Prochlorococcus marinus str. MIT 1013: one gene and its partner. The protein of the gene in region 1 binds, or shares a complex with, the protein of each later gene. Links are inferred from orthologs where the notes say so. Each region holds a gene or a part of one and is shown on either strand. Other genes may lie near its edges.

What was found.
Region 2: the proteins of pheS (region 1) and pheT are in contact, whole or in part, in a crystal structure (PDB 6P24), measured with the Escherichia coli proteins. The link is inferred for Prochlorococcus marinus str. MIT 1013 from one-to-one orthologs.

Annotation. Positions count from the first base shown.
Region 1 is NZ_CP114778.1:903,234-911,087, reverse strand. What follows is about bases 1,836-4,803. They hold pheS (phenylalanine--tRNA ligase subunit alpha), read left to right. Parts: upstream 1,836-2,822; coding sequence 2,823-3,785; downstream 3,786-4,803. Other genes in these bases: cbiE (precorrin-6y C5,15-methyltransferase (decarboxylating) subunit CbiE), read right to left, coding at 4,794-4,803; O5633_RS05555 (NAD(+) kinase), read left to right, coding at 3,881-4,789; surE (5'/3'-nucleotidase SurE), read right to left, coding at 1,921-2,709; O5633_RS05570 (DUF3611 family protein), read left to right, coding at 1,836-1,917. Also shown: O5633_RS05580 (thiamine phosphate synthase), read right to left, coding at 1-207; O5633_RS05575 (bifunctional riboflavin kinase/FAD synthetase), read right to left, coding at 355-1,326; more of O5633_RS05570, read left to right, coding at 1,354-1,835; more of cbiE, read right to left, coding at 4,804-6,080; O5633_RS05545 (hypothetical protein), read left to right, coding at 6,179-6,466; O5633_RS05540 (DUF3122 domain-containing protein), read left to right, coding at 6,610-6,948; bifunctional diaminohydroxyphosphoribosylaminopyrimidine deaminase/5-amino-6-(5-phosphoribosylamino)uracil reductase RibD, read left to right, coding at 6,951-7,854.
Region 2 is NZ_CP114778.1:333,612-341,579, forward strand. Bases 3,381-6,462 are described here. They hold pheT (phenylalanine--tRNA ligase subunit beta), read right to left. Parts: upstream 6,118-6,462; coding sequence 3,643-6,117; downstream 3,381-3,642. Other genes in these bases: rpmG (50S ribosomal protein L33), read left to right, coding at 6,234-6,431; rpsR (30S ribosomal protein S18), read left to right, coding at 6,459-6,462. Also shown: O5633_RS01765 (hypothetical protein), read right to left, coding at 1-149; O5633_RS01770 (ATP adenylyltransferase), read left to right, coding at 665-1,501; O5633_RS01775 (hypothetical protein), read right to left, coding at 1,521-1,700; O5633_RS01780 (molecular chaperone DnaJ), read left to right, coding at 1,872-2,930; more of rpsR, read left to right, coding at 6,463-6,680; O5633_RS01800 (ribonuclease catalytic domain-containing protein), read left to right, coding at 6,704-7,968.

The DNA of each region.
Region 1 (7,854 bases):
GAGCCTCGCTTTTCGATAAATAATGTGATGATGTCCCCCTAGTTGTTGCCTCCAATCTTTGATTTGAATAGAAAAATCACTTCTCTTTAGACCAAACCTGCACCAATCTTCCATGACTCGAAGCCCTTCCCTAGCGCGATCAAGGTTCGCGTCAATTAATTGAGCAATACGATTATCAGATGGAGGGGTGACAGACATTGATTTCATGTCATCCTTTATTAGATGATATGTATTTAAATTTTATTGTGGAAAATGATTCTGAGAGCAATATGACCGTTCTTATTTGGGGCGTTTTTTTGTTGGGAGGCATAGGTTTATTTGTTGTATGGGGATTATCTAATGCTTATCCCTCAATTACTTAGATTTAGTAGATTTAGTGATTGTTTCCAATATCTCTTTTGACTGTATTGCATCTAAACTTATTTGCTGGCTCAGTGCTTCAATGCTCTCAAACTTTTTTTGAAGTCTAATTCTTTGCACAGGTTCAATAATTAATTCTTGTCCTAATAGGTTGATTTTTTTCTCAAGAAGGTGAACTTCTACTGCTGATAATGAGTTTGGATCAATTGTAGGCTGAGGGCCCATATTCATAACTGCTGAGAAACGTTCTTTTTTGTTTGCTATCGAAGCCCAGGCCGCATAAACCCCCAAAGATGGAAGAAATTTTCGCCCGTCTATTTTTAAATTTGCTGTTGGCCATCCAATTTTTTTGCCTAAACCTCTCCCTTTCTCAACTGTCCCTCTAAAAGTATACGGACGCTTCAATAGATATTTTGCTTGTTTTAAATCACCATCGTTGAGTGCTTTTCGTACTCTGCTACTACTAAGTCGACCATGCTCGTCTTCAAGGATAGGAATAATAGAAATTTTTATTCCTAGAGATGCACCTATCTTTTTTAAAGTAGAAATGTCACCTTCTCTATTGTGTCCAAACCTAAAATTTTCTCCAACTGCTATGTGTTTAGCATGAAGGGTTTTTACTAGAATTTCATCTACAAATCTCTCAGCACTTTTAGAGGCAAGAGTTTTATTGAAAGGAACCAAAACTAATTGTTCTATTCCTAGTGGCTCGAGCAGAAATGTTTTTTCATTAGGTAAATCTAATCTTAATCTTGATTCTCCAAATAGAACCTCACGAGGATGAGGCCAGAAACTGACAACTGTTGGAACGCCAACTGGCTCTTTTAAGATGGCTTTTATTACTTTTTTATGACCTAAGTGAAGACCATCGAAACTACCTAAAGCCAGTGCTGTAGGTAGTTTTGCGTTTTCAGGAGCACAGAGAGGAATCAAGATAAACGTGCAATTTTTGTGCTTAGATGGCAAGTTTGGTTTATCGCCTTATTCATCGTGATGGCAGATCAACGCGACTTTCAATTGCTTTCTCTAGGTATGAGAAGAATTGGTTGGCTTCGGTTTTGGATTCAAACAATTTTAGGTGTAGTGGTAGTGGGTGTTTTGTTGTTCAACAATGTTGGAAGTAGTTTAGCTAGAAATTCGGAGAGAGCATTGGGATTAGGACCAGGTTTGTCTCTCACGACATTGGCATTCATTCTGTTGCTATTTAGCCTTTGGCAAGGATGGTTGATAGTAAAGACTGGAAGGGCTTTAGGCAGCGAGGCGCGCCCAAGCAGAGGTGAAACTAGTCGATTGCTAAAGAGAGGCTTGATTGTCGATTTAGTCGGATTGGTTTTTTCTTCTGTCGGTTACCAATCTTTAGCAGGAGCTTTGTTCGTGCAGGCTTCAATGCAAGCCCCTGGAATTTCAATTGGTACAGGTATGAGAGCAATGGAAAACTATCCAATTACTTCTTTAGAAATGCTTTCTGTCTTGAGTAATACCCAAGTTTTATTTGCCCATTTGATTGGTCTGATTTTTTCTTTATGGTTATTGCAAAGGATTTTCAGGAAAAACTAATTGTTATATTAATTTTGGCAAATTATCCAAATTTCCTCTCCAAAAAAGATCAGGTTGAATTGGTGTTAAGGAGGGGGAGCATAAAGCAATTTGAGAAACATCACTTGGCCATTCTTTAGGTCCTTCTCCAGCCGATTGAAGATCTTTTACTGCCTCCCCAGCCATCCAAAAATAGGTGTTCCCTCTTGGATCGACCCTACGAATGAATTGCTCCTCGTATTGTCTGATTGAAAGTCTTGTCCATACTAAAGCCCCCATTTCTTTTTCTTCACAAGGGGGAATATTTAAATTTAATAGTAAGTTCTTTGGCCAACTTTGTTGAATTGCTTTCTCTGCAATATCTAAGGCTAGTTTCCCAGCAAAACTAAAACTTTTCCATTGAAAACTTGCAATGCTTACTGCAATAGATGGGATTCCATCCAAAGTCCCCTCAAGTGCAGCAGCAACAGTCCCTGAGCAAAAAATATCTGTCCCAAGATTAGGTCCATGATTAATTCCCGAAAGGATTAAATCTGGTTTTTGATCAAGAAGTTCATTAAGTGCGAGTTTTACGCAATCAGCAGGGGTGCCACTACATCCCCAGGCTTGAATACCTTCTCCAAATAATTCGTTTGCTTTTTCAGCACGTATAGGGGAATGTAAAGTTAATCCATGCCCGGTTGCTGATCTTTCTTGATCTGGACAAACGACAGTAATTTTATGTCCTCTGCTCGCTGCAGATATGGCAAGTGTTCTTATCCCTTCTGCAAAAACTCCATCATCATTACTAATTAAAATTCTCAATGGTTTCATTTTTTATCTATTGGTTTTTAGAACTGGGACTGGTTGCCGATTAAACTAGTACTCGAGACTGGAATTCATTGAGTTCAACATTATCCCTAAAACAGCTCATTAATGAGCTTAAGATTCTAGAAAGCGAGGCGGCAAAAGATATTGCTGCTGCTGAAAATTCTGAATCAATAGAGAAGTTAAGGTTGGCTTTCCTTGGAAAGAAAGGAAAACTCTCACTTCTTTTGGGAGGGATGAAAAATCTTTCTAGTGAGGAAAGACCTGAAATTGGTCAAAGAGCGAACGTTTTAAAAACTCAATTGCAAGAATTAATAAAGGAAAAGCTTGAAATTTTAAAAACTCAGGCTTTAAATCAGTTACTAATAAAAGAAACTATAGATGTTACAGCGCCTTCAACTGGTATTTATCAAGGACATCGGCACCCCTTGATAACAACTACTGAGCAAATAATTGATCTTTTTTTAGGCCTTGGGTACCAAGTTTCTGAAGGACCTGAGATAGAAAATGATTACTACAATTTCGAGGCACTAAATATTCCACCTGACCATCCTGCAAGAGATATGCAAGATACTTTTTATTTGGGAGGTGAATATCTTTTAAGAACGCATACTTCGCCTGTTCAGATTCGTTGCCTTGAAAGCAAAAAACCTCCTGTAAGAATTGTTTCTCCTGGTCGGGTTTATCGAAGAGATGCAGTTGATGCTACTCATTCGCCGGTATTCCATCAGATTGAGGTCTTAGCAATAGATGAAAAGCTTGACTTTAGTCATTTAAGAGGAACAGTAATGGCTTTTTTAAAAGCGTTTTTTGGAGATCTTCCTATTCGATTCAGAGCTAGTTATTTCCCATTTACGGAGCCATCAGCAGAAGTTGATGTTCAATGGAGAGGTAAATGGTTAGAAGTTATGGGTTGCGGGATGGTAGATCCCGCAGTCCTAGAGGAATTAGGGATTGATCCAGAAAAATATAGTGGATTCGCGGCTGGACTTGGGGTGGAAAGATTTTGCATGGTTCGTCATGGAATAGACGATATTAGAAAGTTCTATACAAGTGATCTCAGGTTTTTAGAACAATTTTAAAGTTAGATATTTTTGAATTAACTTTTAATTGTATTAAATAAATATTATTGACATTTAATTGCTAATATTGAACGATAGTTTGTGAAGTATGATCGGTGCCCCGAGTAGGACTGATCGTTAATGACGGGAAAGAGCTTGCTGTTAAGACAGCAAAAACTTTTCAAAAGAAACTAGAAGATTCTGGTTTTGATGTTGTCAGAGTTAGTAGCGCAGGCGGTTTATTAGGCTTTACTAATCCTGATCAATATATGAGTTCACAGGGATACAACTCATGCATTCCAGATGGCTTTGATTCTTCAATTTTGTTTGCCGTTGTATTAGGAGGGGATGGGACTGTCTTGTCTGCGGCTAGACAAACTGCACCATTGGGTATACCCATTCTCACTGTAAATACAGGACATTTAGGTTTTTTGGCTGAGGCGTATCTCTCGGATATAGATAAAATTTTTAAACATTTAGTTTCAAGGAAATGGAATATTGAGGAGAGAACAAGCCTAGTAGTAAGTGTTATGAGAGGTGATCAATGTAGGTGGGAAGCTCTTTGCCTTAATGAAATGGCATTACATAGAGAACCTATGACAAGTATGTGTCATTTTGAAATTTCTGTTGGACGGCATGCGCCCGTCGATATTTCTGCAGATGGTGTAATTCTCTCTACTCCTACTGGCTCAACTGCTTACTCTTTAAGTGCTGGTGGACCAGTAATTACTCCAGATTGTCCTGTTTTGCAGCTTACCCCTGTATCTCCTCATTCATTGGCCTCAAGAGCTCTTGTATTCAGTAATGAAGAGCCAGTAACAATTTTCCCTGCCACACCTGAAAGATTAATGATGGTAGTAGATGGTAGTGCTGGCTGTTATGTATGGCCAGAGGATAGAGTTTTAATTAGAAAAAGTGATCATCCAGTTAAGTTCATTAGACTTTCAGATCATGAGTTCTTTCAAGTTCTAAGAAATAAATTAGGCTGGGGACTACCCCATGTTGCGAAACCTGATAAAACATAAAAAATTATTGAATTTCACCTTTCAAAATAAAAACAGGATTTAAAGGAGATAATCTTATATCTTCTCCAATACTTACACCTCTATATGATTGATGTTGACTAATAGATAACTTCTGAACTTTTGGCTTTAAAATAGACTCTAATTTTGATAAAGATCTTAATGATATTAAAGGTATGATTAAAACACATAAATTATTTATTTTTTTTAATACCTCTTCAATAATTAAATCCAAGCTTGATCCTCCTCCTCCTATAATAACTCTATCTGGATGTAAGAGATTATAAGGAATTTTATTTTCTTTAAATATATTTAATGCTTCATCTTCAATTATTAAAGATGGATTAACGCCAAGCCTTCTAGCATTTTCTTTAATAATATTCTTACTTCCAACCCTCTTCTCAATGGATACTAATTTTAGGTTTGGAGATATCCTTAATGTTTCCAGTCCTATACTTCCAACCCCACTACCTATGTCCCAGATTACTCCTTGTTTTGGGAGGTTAAGCTCAGCAAGGATTTGAACTCTAACCTCTTTTTTTGTAATTAATCCGGGGCAGTCTGGATTTTGAAGAAAAACTGAATCATTAATTCCAAATAAGGGCAATTCTTCTGATTTTACTGGTGGCTCTTCTCTTTCAAAAAGAATTACAAGATGCAATGGATCAAGATCAAGTGGAAAATCATCAATAGAAGTGATTTTTGTAATTCTTTCATTTAGGTACCCAAGTCTTTCGAAAGTCCAAAATTCATATTTTTTCTGAAGCTCTAATGAATCAAGTAATTGATAAACCTCTTTAGCACCAGATCTCTTTGAGTCAGTTAAAACTACAAGTGAAGAGGGCAGCTTTTTAATTGTCTTTTCAAATGGAAGCGGGTCTCTACCATGAAGACTGATCCATTGCGTATTTTGCCAAGGCTTTCCAAGTCGGGAAAAAGCCAGTTGAAAAGATGTAGCTGCTGGCTCAAAAGAAAGTTTTGATAAAGGAAAATTTTGAATTAATAATCTACCAATTCCGAACCAAAGAGGATCACCACCTGAAAACACAATTGTTTTTTTCTCTTCTTTTTTTAATAGATCTATAAACTCATTTAGTTTGTCAGTTGCAATGAACTCAAAATTATGATTTTTTATATTTTTATCTTTTAACCAAGTTTTGAATGAATCTAAAATTCTTTTTGGTCCAGTGATTCTTTCAGCTTTGAAAATTGGGATTTTTTTAGCTTCAAAAAAACTTTCAACATTTGAAGTATCAATTCCTATTACATGTATCTCCTTTGACTCACTAGACATAGTTTAAATAAATGGACGTAGAAAAATGTCTTTTTTATAGCTTTACTATTTTTTCTATGAAAATCAACTAAAACTTCAATAGTTAGCTTGAAAGTTTTGTGAATCTTAAAAAAAATAAAGCTGAGGAACACTTAACCAGAAGATCCCGACTACATGAAATTTTGATAGCTCTTATAAAGCAACAAAAAGATTTAGAATTAATGGACGAAGGCGTTGAGGTCTTTCAAAATCCTACTAATCATTCAGAAAAATATGATTCTTCGAAAATAATTCAACGCAATCAACGTATCATTAAGAAGTATCAGTCACTCGTTCGCTCAGCAATTGCATTAGATGCGCTACTTGACTCAGAACAATATGAAATTAGTGATGGAAAGTTTTCCTAAGGTTTTTCTTCAAATACTTTCTTATTTTTTGATTTGTTGTTGTTTTTTTTTTTACAATCGCAATAAGCACTTATGCAGATTCTAATGACAACATTCCTAATCAGCAAAGAGAGATTAAAAGAAGTTTAGAAAGCTTGAGAGACTTGGATTACCAAACTTGGCAAGTCATCGTATATCCAAGTTCTACAGTCACAAAGAATTTAACTTTAAGAATTGTCGGTTTTCCAGGGTCCTTAAGGTTTGATCATCCTACTGATTTACTTGTAAATTCAGGAAGAAAGAATTGGGAGCTCAAAGACATAACAAGGAAAAGCAAAGTTGAATTTGAAACTTTGAATGATTCTGCTGCAGAATTTGATATAGGCCCTTTGATTGCTGATTTGGATAAAAACAGACCTCTAAGACTGAGCTTGCCAGGATTAATAAATGATTTACCAATCCCTCCTTATTTAGTAAGTGAATGGAGAACATTGGTCCAATAAAAATGATTGATTTACCTGTGGATCAGAAAAAATGGGTGCTATGGATGAGACGTTCAATCCAATTAGCACTATTGGCAGAAGGTAGAACAAGCCCTAATCCACTTGTAGGAGCAATTTTGCTTGACAAAAGTGGGAGACTTGCTGGTGAAGGGTTTCATTCTGGGGCAGGAAATGCTCATGCAGAAGTAGAAGCACTTAATCAAGCTGGGGATAAGTCAATTGAAGGAACAATAGTTGTAACCCTAGAACCATGCTGTCATCAAGGCTTAACACCACCTTGTACAGAAGCAATAATAAAAGCAGGTTTGAAGAGAGTTGTTATTGGAATGGTTGATCCGGATCCAAGAGTTTCAGGGAATGGAATTTCAAGATTAAAAGATGCTGGATTAGAAGTGATAGAAGGGGTTTTAAAGCAGGAATGTGAAGAGATTAATCGTGATTTTATTTTTCGAGTTCTTAATGGTCGTCCATGGGGAATTCTGAAATGGGCAATGAGCCTTGATGGAAGAATAGGTTTACCTAATGGCTGTAGTAAGTGGATTACAAATGAACCTGCGAGGGAAAAAGTTCATCAAATTAGATCAAAGTGTGATGCAGTAATAGTTGGAGGAGGAACAGTTCGGGCCGATGATCCTCTTTTAACTTCAAGGGGAAAATCAAATTTTGAACCTTTGAGGGTGATTTTCTCAAGGTCATTGGATTTGCCTAAATCAGCAAAACTTTGGGATACAAAAATTGCCAAAACAATAATTGCATATGGGCCAGAAGGGGATGAAGCTTTTTTTTCTGATTTACCAGATGGTCCAGAGAAATTGAGATTAAATTCGAATGACCCATCTGAATTGCTAACTTCGCTTTCGAAAAAAGGTTGCAATAAAATCCTCTGGGAATGTGGTCCTCTTTTAG
Region 2 (7,968 bases), 570 kb from region 1 along the record:
CCCTCTCCGGCAGCATTTTGAGTTAATTCCTGAAAGTGAAAAGCACCTTCACCCGTCGCCAAAAATTCCATACCAGAAGTTTCCCCGCTCTCGCGAAACGCATCGCATAGAGCTATAAAAGCTTGGTCTTCAGAAAAGTCCCAATCCATCGAGGACACATTACTAAATGAGGTTTTACCTCTTTCCCCCCTGCTTTCGTCAACCTTATTTGCCAATAATCTTAAACTATTTTGCAAATTGATAAATTTGCTTTTTCCTTCGTTAACCATAAACCATTCCAGTGCAATGGTTTTTGAGAACTTGGCGATTTAATTGCTAGCTCATGACTTTCGAGTTCGTTCTCCTTTTCATTTTTGCAAATATGATTTAATAAAAGGATTTTTAATCGAATAAACGAGAAGATCTTGCACGTTATCAAGCAGTCTGTAGAAGCCTATAAATCGCCTCTAGTGCGTCAAACCAATTGTATACGTGCAATCCACCCATTCATGCCCTAGACGGCTTATTAGGCATAAATCTCATGACTTCGCGTAACTTGATTAGCTTCTTCATTAATTTTGAAGTTAATGATTATTGATTAGTTAATAAGCTTTTAAATAATTTTTTATTTTTTAGATTATTAATTATATAATCAAATAAAATTAATTATCTAGGTCTATTTGAGGTGAAGAGCGAAATTATATGGTCTAAAGCTCTCGAGATTAGTAGAAAAGCTGTAGATTGCGGTGCTGTAATTCCACTAGAGACTAAAAAATATCAATCAAATGATGCATATTGTGATTATGAACTACGTTTTCTCAAAACTCCTATACCTAAGTATTTAATTGAATATGGACCTATACGAAATCCATTTATTCCTTGGGATACTAGACTACAAATACTGCCAATAAATGATAAACATACACTAATATTAAATAAATATCCAGTACAAATAGGGCACATGTTATTAATAACCAATTGCTGGAAACCACAAAATGGTTGGCTTAGTGAAGATGATTTTGAAGCTATTCAAAATGTTGATAATGATACTACCGGTTTATGGTTTTTTAATAGTAGTAAAGAATCTGGTGCTAGTCAGCCTCACCGACATTTTCAATTATTACCAAGACATTATAATGAGAGTATTTGTCCTAGATATGAATGGTTTTGCTCTTTATTAAATAACATGCACGATACCAATTCTAAAATTTCTCATTGTATATCAATTAGACCTAGGAATAAAAAAGAAGTCTTAAACTCGAATGATTTATTTAACTCATATAAGTCTATGGCTAAAGAGATGAATATAGGTGATATTGACTTAATTAATAAACCTATAAAACCATATAATTTGCTTATAACATCTAAATGGATTGCACTTATAACACGTAAAACTGATAGATCTAATGGATTCAGTATAAATGCTCTTGGTTTCGCTGGTTATTTTCTTGGAACAAAAAGATCTGATGTAGATACTCTTATTAAATTTGGTCCAGAAAGAATATTAATGGATGTGATTTAAGCAGTAGATTAAAGTTAATTTAGCCTTCGACACTAGGAGTTGTTGAATTCATTTGTTCTTCAAGTTTTGATATTGATGCTGTGATTGCAGCAAGTTTTCTTTCATAAGATTCTTTAATAGAAATTAAAAAATTTAATTTCTTTTCTTGAAAAAATTTTTTTCTTTCATTCCAGTTTCTAGATGAGTCGCAGAAGTTCATTTCTGATTACATTTTTATTAACTGTAAAAATAATACATAATAATATTGATCAATGTGGACATAATTTAATTTTAAGATAATATACTGAAATTTTAATATATTTTGCAATTAGAGATTAATTATATAAATTCAAAGCTAAAAGTGTTTTGAAGATAAAAATGCTATTAATATGTGACTAGATATAAGGATCTTGTGGCAGAAGGGGAAGGCAAGGAAGTAAAGAGAATATCAATTGATTTACCAATTGATCTAGTTGCTGGCGTCGATCGACTTCGTAAAGAGTGGGGATTTAGAGCTAGAGGACTAGTTTTTGAGAGATTATTAGAGGTTATTTTATCTAATGATTTGGATGATAATATAATTGAAAATAAACAACTAGATTTTAATCATAATAGTAATCAGGATTCTTCATCTTCTCAAAATGGAATAGATATTAGTAACCAGGAAGAAAAAGCACTTGTGATAGTTGGTAATAAGAATATTGAAATAAAAAACGTTGCTGTCAATGATGTCAAACCTAAGGATGTTCAAAGTAATAAACAAGATATTGTCTCTACAGGCATTGAATTACCAGGTTTTATTAGAAAACAAACTACAAATCTAAAGAGAAGTTTGAGTAAAGATAAAACTTTTAAAAATATGGAAGATACCTCAATTACCACTATTAATATTGATGATTTGTTAAAAGCGAAAGATGCTGCAGAAAAACATTGGATCTATCTTTATGGGCAAAAACCGACTGAAAGTGTCATTGAGGCTTCAATGATATGGCTTGCTAGAGATATCTGGCCAAATGTCGATGGCACAGAAAATATTCCTTTTACTTGGAATGCTGCCTGTAAAATGCTTAATTCCTATTGCAGTGATTGGAAAATTGATGCGGTAACTTTTGATGATGTGGTTATATTGGCAGGAGCGCTCGAAGATCCCTTTTCAGCTAAAAACCTAAGAAGTAGAATCCCCACGCTCATTCGCAGATTCGTTAATAAATTCAAACGTAGTCAAAATGTAACTTCATTCCAAACGCTTGAGTCTACGATGACTGTTCATGGTGCTCTGAAGTTATTGGGGTTGCCAACAAAGGCTGGATCATCGTTAACCCTTTCTTTTATTAGAGATGCCTATAAAGAAAAAGCTCTTTCCAATCATCCTGACGCTGGAGGATCTAACGAAACCATGAGAAAGTTAAACGAGGCTTATCAGTTACTCAAAGATTTATACAAAAATTAGGATCTTACAAGTCTTATCATGGTCTAACTATGGGTCTATATATAAGACTTGCATTAGACGAGTTAGATTAGAAATGAATTTAATTAATTAAGGATTGGAGTAAATAAAGATCCGTTAATTCAAATTATTATTTTCTTTTAGTTGAAAAATTAATTCATCAAAGGTACAAGAAGTCATCTATTGCAATTTAAAATGCATTAAAATTGGAATTTATATTTATGCGTTTTGTCGAGTTTCTTTGGATTTAGCTTTGCCTAAGATTAGATTTGTCCATTTTTTGTCCAGTCGTCATTGCATAGCTTTAATTCATTGCTATAACATGTTTTTATCCCCTGCATAACTGCTTTATAGACAGTTATGCATTTCAAGAAAAAACATAATTCATTTTTGCTTTAAATAGCAAGAGATTATTTCTGAATTTAGAGTATATTCTCGTCTCTCACTTCTATTATTAGACTCTTTATGAGTCCTAAATCGATTCTCGTATGAGAGTCTAAAGATATCTTTTCTGCGTTGTTGTTGTTGAATTTATATATGGCGATGTATTTAATATTATTAATCTCTAATCAAATTTTAAAACAAAGAAACTAAGAAGACAGCCATGAAAACATGCAGACTTTGTCAATTATTTCGAGGATCTGGCTTGATCTACTATGTCTTGCCCTGGTCTATAGCTAAGACTAAGTTTTAGACTTAGACTGGACGCGTTAGACTAGCTTCTGAGGTCAGCTTTTATCCTTTCTTTAAGAGCATTCCTTATTTTTTCGTGTATTGGATTTATATCTTCTTCTACTAGAGTTTTTTTAGGATCCCTATACTTTATTCTAAAAGCCTGGCTAACAGAATCCTCGGGAATAGAAGATCCCTCGTATCGGTCTATCAATTCCACTTTTTCTAAAAGTGGTCTTCCGGTTTTCTTGATTAGATTAATTATTTCTAATGAGCTATATTTTTTTGAATGAATAAGCGCAATATCTCTTTCCATGTAAGGAACAGTGGGATAATCCTTGTAAATTCTTGTCCAATTTGATTTCCTTGTCGTGGCTTTAATCAAGGCATCATATTCAAGGTTAAATAAATAAGTTTCTTTAATTAGATCATATTTCTCAGAAAGAGAAGGGTGAGTTTGACCAAAGTATCCGATACTTTTTCCTTCAACAAATAATTCAGATGTTCGACCCGGATGCATGAAATCTTTGTCGCTAAGTTGCTTATCAATAATTTCAATTCCTAGAACTTCAAGAGATTGCTTAAGTTTTCCTCTTGCTGCAAAATAATCTAATGATATTTGTTTTGATGCTGTTCCCCACTTGCTAAATCGTTTATTACCAGTCAGCGAACCTGCTAATAAATTAGTTTCTACAAAGCTTTCTTTATCTTTTTTGTATGTCTTTGCTATTTCAAAGATCCAACAACCTTCAGCTCCAAAAGATACATTTCTCTGCAGAATTTTAAGATGTTCATCCCATACATTTGTTCTTAATCTACTTGTCTCTGATAATAATGGATTTTTGATTAATACAATATTTTCATCATTATTATCAGGACCAACAAGTGAAGAAGTAACTACTTCTTGAAAACCATTATAGATAAAAGAATTTCGTAAACGTCTTTCAACCAATTTAGAAGGTGTTAGTACTCCTGGCTCAAGAGGATCTGGCATATTTGAATCGAAATTATCATAGCCAATTAGTCTTGCTATCTCTTCTATTAAATCAATTTCTCTTGTTAAATCAGATGATCTGTAAGGAGGAATTTGTACATTCCAACCACTAGAATTAGAAGTAAGTAGACAACCAAGCTTTGTTAGAAGATGCTCAATCTCATCCTTATTAAGATGACGAAGTGTATTTGAACTTTTATCTAATACATTATTAATTGAGCAACTGAATTTACCTAGGACGCTATTTATTTTTTCCATTCTAAGATTGACACTAATACTACTGTTCTTAAATCCATTATTAACATGAGTCGATTTAATATTCGCTCCTAATTCTAACGAAATAAGTTTACTCGCTCTATTTGAGACTGCTAATGTAATATTAGGAGATATGCCCTTTTCGTATCTACTACTTGCATCTGTCCTGAGCCCTATTTCTCTACTACTATTTCTAATAGATGTAGGAGTAAACACAGCCGCTTCTAACCAAATCCTTGTTGTTTTAGCACTTACAGAACTATTATTTCCACCAATAATTCCAGCTATTGCAATTGGAAAATCGTCGCATGTAATTACCTTTATATTTGGATTTAATTTATATTCTTTTTTATCAAGAGAAATAAATGATTCGCCTTCTTTACCATTTCTAATACCAAAATCATTTGGTATTACTTTTCTACCTACTATATTATCTAATAGATCTGCATCAAAGGCATGTAGAGGCTGTCCTTGTTCAAGCATTAAATAATTTGTTATGTCTACAACTGGATTTATACAATTTTGTCTTAATGAACATAATTTATAATTAATATTTTTGTTTATCTTTCCAGTATTATCTATGTTATCTATATATGTAAGTGAGTAGATACAGTCTGAACCAAGCGTTTCTTTATCTCTTATCTTTGGTTCAAACCTTTCAAATTCTTCATCATAATTTAAGTTTGGTAATGTTAATTTTGAATTTGTTATTGTTGATATTTCTCGTGCTATACCCACCATAGACATACCATCAGGTCTGTTAGCAGTAATAGCTAATTCAATTATGGTGTCATTTAAACCAAGATAATCCACAGCATTTGATCCAATGGGAGGGATATTTGTTTCACTTTCTTCAAGAATTTCTATACCTTTATTATTACTTTCAATGCCTAATTCATCCAATGAACAAATCATTCCTTCGCTTTCTACTCCACGTAAATTAGATAATTTTATTTTTAATGACTTAGAAGATAAATAGGCTCCAACCTTCGCTACAAGGACGTGATATCCAGCTTTTACGTTTTGTGCACCACAAACAATACTAAGCTTTTTGGGTAAACCAACATCTACAGAACAAACTTTGAGCTTTTCGGCATTTGGATGTGGTTTGATTTCGTCAACAAAACCAATAACAACATTCTTTGCTTGCTCTGATAAGTCTTCTAATGATTCAACTTCAAAACCTGTCATTGAAAGCTTTTCAGCTAATAAATCAATATCATCGTTAAATTCAACAAGATTTTTTAGCCAGGAAACTGATACCTTCATGATTTGCTCTGACAGGAGTTAAACATAGTTGCTCAAATGAATTTATAAAAAAGGGTGCTTAGCCTAGTAAGATTGTACTTTGTTCCCTAGACTCACAAAAGTTGAGCTAAGTTCATATGGCTAAAAAAGGTACCAGAATAGTGGTTACTTTAGAATGTACTGAGTCTAGATCTGTGCCTAGCTCAGAGAAACGCTCTGCAGGAGTATCTAGATACACCACAGAAAAAAATCGTAGGAACACTTCTGAGAGACTTGAACTTAAAAAATTCTGTCCTGAATTAAACAAGATGACTATTCATAGAGAAATCAAATAATCATTTCCTTTTATACACTTTTTTAAAATGACTAATTCACTATTTAAACAAAAGCTCTCTCCTGTAAAGCCAGGAGATCCTATTGACTATAAAGACGTAGAATTATTAAAAAAATTTATTACGGATAGAGGTAAAATCTTACCTAGAAGACTTACAGGACTAACAGCCAAGCAACAAAGAGATTTAACCACAGCAGTTAAAAGAGCAAGAATTATTGCCTTACTTCCCTTTGTTAATCCTGAAGGATAAGTTATTATTCTATTAATAATAGAATGTGCAATGAAATAATAGATAACGAAATAATAAATATAATATCTAGATTCAAACAGACAAATAACACAAGCTCTGTATTAAAAGATCTGACACATCTGAAAACTTACTCAATAGATGACTCTCAAACCTTAGAAATAGATGATGCTATTTCATTAGAAAAAATATCGCGTCATTACAAGTTATGGATCCACATTGCATCACCTTCTTCATATATTGAATATCAATCAGCTATTGATAAGAAGGCAAGGAAGCTTATTTCAACTATTTATTTATCAACTAATACTTATTACATGCTTCCCGAAATTTTAATTAATAATTTTTTTAGTCTAAGTGAAAAAGAAAAGAGAGAATCATTGAGCATAGGTGTTATTTTTAATGAAGACGGCAGTGTTTCTTCTTCAGAAATAGTACCGACTTTAATCAAAGTAGACTACAGATTAAACTATTCAGAAGCTGATGAACTTATTGATTATGCTCCAAAAGAAGAAGATTTAAACTATATCTCACAAATTTTACAAAGTAGAAAATGCTGGAGAAAGAATTCAGGTGCTGTGGAAATACTAGAATCATATGGAAAGATTATTGTAGAAGATAAGATTCCCATCCTTAAGATAATAGATCCAACGTTATCTAGACAATTAATAAGTGAAGCAATGATCTTGTACGGAAATATAATTTCTGATTTTACTAAGGTCAATAAAATTCCTGTACCATATAGGGTTCAAGAAAGCATTGATATAGTTAGTAAAGACAATATTCAAACTTCGAATAATAATGTTTTATATAATTTTTTACTTAAGAAAAACATGAGTAAATCATATTATTCTTTAACCCCTATGCCTCACTATAGTTTAGGTTTAACATCTTATTTACATTCTACATCGCCTATTAGAAGATATGCTGATTTGTTAGTCAGTTATCAATTAAATAGATATCTTAAAAATAAAGATCTTATATCTAAAGAAGAAGTTGAACAAATTATTCATGATATTAATAATCAAGGAAGACAAAATATTATGAGATATAGAGAAGATCAAAAATATTGGTTAAGTAAATGGTTCGAAAATAACTCGTTTAGAGAATATCAAGTAATATTACTCAATTGGATAAACAGATTTAAAAATATATGTATTTTATACTTTATAGAATATAAGTTTTCTACTATATGTAATTTAAATTCAAAAATAAATTTAAATATTGGAGATAATTTATACGTTAAAAATACAATCCATAATAATAATGATATAATTCATTTTGAATTAAT